Regions from separate parts of the Bacillus sp. WC2507 genome, predicted to be linked through region 3. Evidence: riboswitches for the same ligand, from Rfam matches in the RefSeq annotation. Region 3 holds a riboswitch; each other region holds the start of a gene.

Region 1 (2,206 bases), 5.1 Mb from region 3:
GTATTAATTAAAATTCATGCAACAAGTGTATCGACTGGAGATTGTAGAATACGCGGCTTTAATAGTCCCCTCTTATTTTGGATTCCTATGCGGATCATATTAGGTTTCAGAAAACCGAGAAAACCTATACTCGGCGTAGAATTAGCTGGAGAAATTGAGGAAATTGGAACAGATGTAACCCAATTTAAAAAAGGAGATCCAATTTTTGCATTAACAGAACTAAACCTTGGTGGTTATGCCGAATACACATGTGTACATGAAAGTGGATTAATAGCATTAAAACCTACCAATGTGACGTATGAAGAAGCGGCAGTTATTTCTTTTGGCGGAACTTCAGCATTACATTTCCTGAGAAAGGGCCGTATAAAAAAAGGACAACAAGTGCTCATATATGGTGCCTCTGGATCAGTAGGAACAGCTGCCGTACAACTTGCTAAATATTTTGGTGCGACCGTTACGGCTGTTTGTAGTCATTCAAATTTTGAACTCGTGCAATCTTTAGGAGCTGATAAAATAATTGATTATACAAAAGAAGATTTTACTAAGCGGGGTGAACGCTACAATATTATATTTGATGCAGTTGGAAAACATAAAAAATCCCTTTGTGAAAAGGCATTAACACCTAATGGGAAATATGTATCTGTGAATGGAATGATGGCAAAAGTAAGTAAAGAAGATATGATTCTACTAAAAAAACTAACTGAAGCAGAACATTTAAAGCCTGTTATTGATAGAACTTACCGATTAGAAGAAATTACTGAAGCTCATATATATGTAGAAAAAGGGCATAAAAAAGGAAATGTTTCGATTACCTTAAAATAAAATATATTCAGAAAATAACATTGACAATTCTTTTTGTAAGATTTACTATTAGTAGCATATTAAAAAAACTACATACACATACTCTTATCAAGAGTGGCGGAGGGACTGGCCCGATGATGCCCGGCAACCGAGCTTATGACGTATAAGCTAAGGTGCTAATTCCTGCAAAACGAGCTTTCGTTTTGGAAGATAAGAGAGGAACCTATTTTGTCTATTCGGCACCTCTCTTATTTTTGAGAGGTGCTTTTTATTTTGGAACGTATATGAAGGGGGAACTATAGATGAAAAAAGTATTATTGAGCATTGTAAGTGGAGCGGTATTATTATTAGGCGCATGTAGCGGGGGTTCAGATAAAGAAGTAAAAGCGTTAGATGAGAAAAAGATTACTGTCGGTGTAACAGGCGGTCCGCATGAACAAATTTTTGAAAAGGTAAAAGAAGTTGCCGCAAAAGACGGTCTCGAAATTGATGTAAAAGTATTTAATGATTATGTAGCACCAAACGTATCCCTAGATGAAAAAAGCCTCGATGTAAATAGCTATCAAACGAAATCATATTTAGACGTATTTAAAGCTGAACGTAATATGAAATTAACTGAAGTATTTTCAACAGTAACATTCCCTATGGGTGTATATTCGAAAAGCTTAAAAGATGTAAAGGATTTAAAAGAGGGCGACGCAATTGCTGTACCAAATGATCCAACAAATGAACTTCGAGCTTTAAAGCTATTTGAAAAAGCCGGTGTTTTAAAAGTAGATCCAAAGGCTACAGAAAAAGCGACTGCGAAAGATGTAATTGAAAATCCAAAAAACTTAAAGATTGTTGAATTAGAGGCATCTCAATTACCGACACAACTAAGTGAAGTAAAAGCAGCTGCGATTAATACAAACTTTGCATTAGGTGCAAAATTAAGCCCTGCGAAAGATTCTATCTTCCGTGAAGGAAAAGATTCACCATATGTGAACTGGGTCGTTGTTCGTACTGAAAATAAAGATGATGCTGTTGTAAATAAATTAAAGAAAGCTTATCAATCTAAAGAAGTGAAAGAATTTATCGAGAAAAAATTTGATGGTTCTGTTTTACCGTCTTGGTAGGAGCTGACGATAATGATTGAATTAAAAAATGTATCCAAAGTATTCACAACAAAAAAAGGGAATGTGGAAGCTCTTAAACCTACCTCCCTTCAAGTAAAAAAGGGCGAAGTATTTGGAATCATTGGATATAGTGGTGCTGGTAAAAGTACATTAATTCGATGTGTAAATTTATTAGAAAAGCCAACGACAGGAAATATCATTGTAAACAACCAAGACTTAACAACTTTATCAGCAAAAGAACTCGCAAAAGCGCGACAAAAAATCGGAATGATCTTTCAAGGATTCAATTT
Region 2 (2,206 bases), 5.1 Mb from region 3:
TACGAAATATTTTCCTAAACCAGGAATGGAAAATATTTTTTCAATAACGAAAGTCCCTGTTAAAAGCCCAGCCATTAACGGTCCAACAAATGTAAGTACTGGAACAATTGCATTCCGAAGAGCGTGTCTTATAATAATCTTCTTAATTGGTATACCTTTCGCTCTTGCTAGCTTAATATAATCACTCTGCAAAACTTCGATCATATTAGAACGAACAAACCTTGTAATAACCGCGATTGGCCCTAACGCTAATGCAAAGGATGGCAACACCGTATGCTCGAATGTGCCCCAAGACGCTACTGGTAAGAGCTCAAATTGAATAGCGAATACTTGTATAAATAGTGGTGCTAAAATAAAACTTGGAATAGATATGCCGAGAATCGCAAGTAAACTCACACCATAATCAATTACTCTCCCGTGATAGAGAGCAGCAAATGTACCTGCTGCAATTCCGACTAATAATGAAATAACAAGTGCTTGTAAACCAATAATCGCTGATGGACCAAATCCTGTCGTTATAATTTCTGATACGCCTTGCCCCGTCGATTGAACGGATTCACCAAAATCAAAATGAACTACGCCGTCTAGATACGCAACATATTGATTCCATAACGGTTCATCAAGATGATACTTTGCTCTCATATTTTGTATCACTTCTTCAGGAAAGATTTTCGCATCCGATGAAAATGGATCGCCTGGAATAATATGCATAATTAGAAATGTCACTGTCGTAATAACCCATAGTGTGAATACCATAACCGATAATTTTTTAATTACATACACTTCAATAACCCCCTAAACACATAAATTTACTTAGTTTTATTAACGTATTTTCCCCATTACTCCCTTTTCTCTTTTTAGAATACAAAAAGCCTTGATCTTAAAAAAATAAGATCAAGGCTTAATAAACAAAGGCCCATCACTTATCTTTCAAGACTTGCTTGCTGGAATTAGCACGGTGTTCCTGTTATAGAACCCGCTGCTGAGGTGTCATAGGGCCAGTCCCTCTACCTCTCTGGATAAGTAAATTGCTATATTATTATTTGGTTCAAATTGTATATTTCGAATTATAATTCTGAAAAAATGAAAAGTCAATCAAATTAGATATATTTAGAAAAATCAGTTTTCTGCGATGCTAGTTATTGAAATTACAATCTTTCGCTTATAATAAAAAGAAATTGTATTAAAGGAGTTATAAAATGGATTCCTTACTTCTTGCTACTATAGGATTACCATTAACCATCGTTATACTTGTCATCATCGGCTTCTATAAACTCTTTATTCAAAAGAAACGTATCACTTCTTTTTATAACTCCATTCGATAATATTACCGGACAAACAATTTCTGAATTTCACGAAGAACAGAAGGTATTAGTATCCGAGGATGAAGACGGAGATGGTAAGAAGAAAAAATAACCTTGCATGCGCAAGGTTATTTTTTCGTTTCTGCTTGAAAACGTTTATAGTATGTCGATGCTGTTGCAAAATTAATTTCTATATCACGAATCAACGATGAATCTTCTTCTTTAGCTAACTTCTGTAATTTTTTCATCGCTTGTTCTGATTCATTCAAGAAACCAACATATACCTCATGTTCTTTCTCTTTCGACTTTGGAACACGAATTTCTTTACGTATATGATCAATATCTTCTAACATGCTCGTCGTTACCTTTTGCACGTCTTCTTTATATGTAGCATTCGTTATTTCCTTACCGCCCTTTTCTTTTGCCACTTCAAATAACTGCAGTGCTTTATTAATTTCTTTATTTATTTTTATATCGTATTTTTCATGTACTGCAAGGTATTCTTTTATCTCTTCTTTTTGTTCAGTAGATTGCTCTACCTTTTCTTTCGGTTCTTTCGTATCTTTATTTCCATTACACCCTGCTAGAAGGAGCATACTTCCCATTACAGCAATACCCAAAACCTTCTTCATCTCTTCTTCTCCTTTTATCTACAGCTATTACTCATTATAGTTTATTTTATCTCCACTTGTTATTATACCGAGAACACCCTACTTTTTACACTTAAGACGATATCTTAATATACACACCAACATTTTTGTCACAGTATCGTCACTTTATCAATTTAGCCAAGAAGACTCCTTCCTCAAGGATCGTGAAGGACGTAGCCCAGCGAGTAGGTGGGAGATGAATTGGCTTCGAACAAGAGATGACAGGAAGTCATCTTAATCGTTCGACATATG
Region 3 (2,206 bases):
TTCGCGGCTCGGAAAATATTCATGTGGTGCGGTGCTATCAAAAATTGCAAAACCCAAGTCTCTTACGATAACCATATCAAGACTATTTGGATCAAATCCACAATGATATACTTCCGCTTCAAATCCTTTTTCTTCTGCTGCCTTAGCTAATTTTTTGAGCATTGTCGATTTCCCAGAGCCTGGGCGTCCTTTTATAAAATAACGATGTGATAACCCTTCTGTTAAATTCGGAACAAAATCAACTGCTCCTTTCGGTGTAGCTGCTCCTAAAAAGCGATGTTTCACAAGCGGTTGTTTCCCTCCTTTATCTGTAAATAATTTCTGAATCAGCTCATCTGTTAGTTCATTCGCTTTATCAAAATCAATATTATTAATATATATTTTCTCCCACGCATCATGTATAATTAATGCCTCTTTAAAACAAGCGTATGCTGCTTGAAAAGCTTTGCTTGCTTCTGAAACAAATCGTTCAATTTCCACCTTCTGCTTTCTTAATTTATCTGAATCCCAAGCAACCCCTAAATTAATATACTCTTCGACAACTCCTGGCATTTTCGGCTCAATAACATGCGGTGATGTTCCATCAACAATTCCTACTTTTAACTTCGGGATAATTACACCATCAACCGATTTATTATCAGAAGAACAGTGTAAAAATTCAATATCGTATCCTTTTTCAATCCATTCACGACCTATTGCCTTGATTAAAGAAGATTTACCGGTTCCAGGACCACCTTTTAAAATAAATAACCTATCTAGCCCTTTCAAATTCTCGTCGTATAAATTATGGAATCCTCTAGCTGTATTTCCACCAGCATAATAATTCAATATATTCCCTGTCACTGCACTCACTCCTTCGCAGCATTCTATTTACATAAGCTACAATATGCGAGCAACTTTATTTGGGTGAATACCTATTTTGTGTTGCGTAAAAAAAGGAAATGAATTACAATTTAAATATCGTAAATATTCCGAACTTTAAAATTAAATATACCTTTTATCAAGAGAGGCAGAGGGACCGGCCCTTTGAAGCCCAGCAACCTCAGTTTATACAAACTGAATAGGTGCTAATTCCTGCAAAATGCATTGCATTTTGGAAGATAATACTCAACTAGTATGTAAAGCTCATCTTTCTTGATTATGAAGGATGGGCTTTTTATTATTTGAAAAACATATATTGGAGGTATGTAAAATGAAAGTAATTGATCTATCACAAACATTTGAAAACAATATGTCTCAATTTCCTGGAACACCAAAAATCCAACTAGAAGCAATTACAAACGTTGAAGAGACAGGCTATCAAGTTACAGATTTTCATTCTGTCGTTCATGTTGGCACGCATTGCGATGCTCCTGCACATTTCATTTCAGGTGCAACAACCATCGATCAATTACCCCTTGATCAATTTGTAGGCGAGGCCGTTCTTATCGATGTAACTCATATTCAAGAGCGAAAATTACCTAAGGAAGTATTGTATAATGCTGACATAAAAGAAGGTGATATTATCATTTTCCATTCCAACCTATCTACTAAGTGGAATACAGAAGCTTATGAGAAAGAAGCATTTTATCTTTCCGAAGAATTAGCTACAGAACTAGTTCGATTAAAAGTAAAATCGGTCGGTTTAGATTTTATTTCTCCTGATGAGGTAACGACAGAAACATCACCGATTCATCACATACTACTTGGAAATAATATTTATTTAATTGAAAACTTAACAAACTTAGATGCCATTAACACGAAACGTTTCTTTTTCTCAGCGGCACCTTTAAAAATTAAAGATAGTGACGGTGCTTTTGCAAGAGCATTCGCTGTTATTTTTTAAACACAGTCTATAAAAAAAGCAAAGATCATCATTGACCTTTGCTTCTATATTTTTTATTTAAATTAAGAAATAATTGTTCAACACGAGGGCGTACCCAAGCTAAATAATCTTTCTCTTTCTTCTTTGTACAAGCTATCTCTTCTCCATCTACCATTTCGACAAGTTCTAGCTCTAACAGTTGCCTCGTGAATGCTAACATATCCACTTCTTTGGCCGGATACTCTTCTTTTAATTTCTCCTCAATTTCCCCCAATAAAAAACCGTCACGCATCATTGCCAATGCATCAATCCAAAGTGGCGGCATTTCATATTTTTCTCCTGTAATTGTATCTTTTACAATATAATTCTTTTGCTCTTTTCGAAATTGAATCGTGTGTAAAC

Evidence for each region. Region 3 has a riboswitch for S-adenosylmethionine ahead of ACUN28_RS27450 (cyclase family protein). Riboswitches for the same ligand answer to the same signal wherever they lie in the genome.
Region 1: linked by a shared signal. The riboswitch ahead of ACUN28_RS00620 (MetQ/NlpA family ABC transporter substrate-binding protein) and the one ahead of ACUN28_RS27450 (cyclase family protein) in region 3 are both predicted to bind S-adenosylmethionine.
Region 2: linked by a shared signal. The riboswitch ahead of ACUN28_RS00570 (ABC transporter permease) and the one ahead of ACUN28_RS27450 (cyclase family protein) in region 3 are both predicted to bind S-adenosylmethionine.

Annotation. Positions count from the first base shown of each region.
Region 1 is NZ_JBQXPN010000001.1:108,559-110,764, forward strand. It holds gene ACUN28_RS00615 (NAD(P)-dependent alcohol dehydrogenase) at 1-822, shown strand, start outside; SAM riboswitch class I at 904-1,018, shown strand; gene ACUN28_RS00620 (MetQ/NlpA family ABC transporter substrate-binding protein) at 1,104-1,916, shown strand; gene ACUN28_RS00625 (methionine ABC transporter ATP-binding protein) at 1,929-2,206, shown strand, end outside.
Region 2 is NZ_JBQXPN010000001.1:98,682-100,887, forward strand. It holds gene ACUN28_RS00570 (ABC transporter permease) at 1-783, opposite strand, end outside; SAM riboswitch class I at 921-1,026, opposite strand; partial or broken gene ACUN28_RS00575 (DUF3951 domain-containing protein) at 1,200-1,416, shown strand; gene ACUN28_RS00580 (lipoprotein) at 1,433-1,936, opposite strand.
Region 3 is NZ_JBQXPN010000001.1:5,230,025-5,232,230, forward strand. It holds gene ACUN28_RS27445 (PRK06851 family protein) at 1-843, opposite strand, end outside; SAM riboswitch class I at 995-1,107, shown strand; gene ACUN28_RS27450 (cyclase family protein) at 1,193-1,825, shown strand; gene ACUN28_RS27455 (hypothetical protein) at 1,854-2,206, opposite strand, start outside.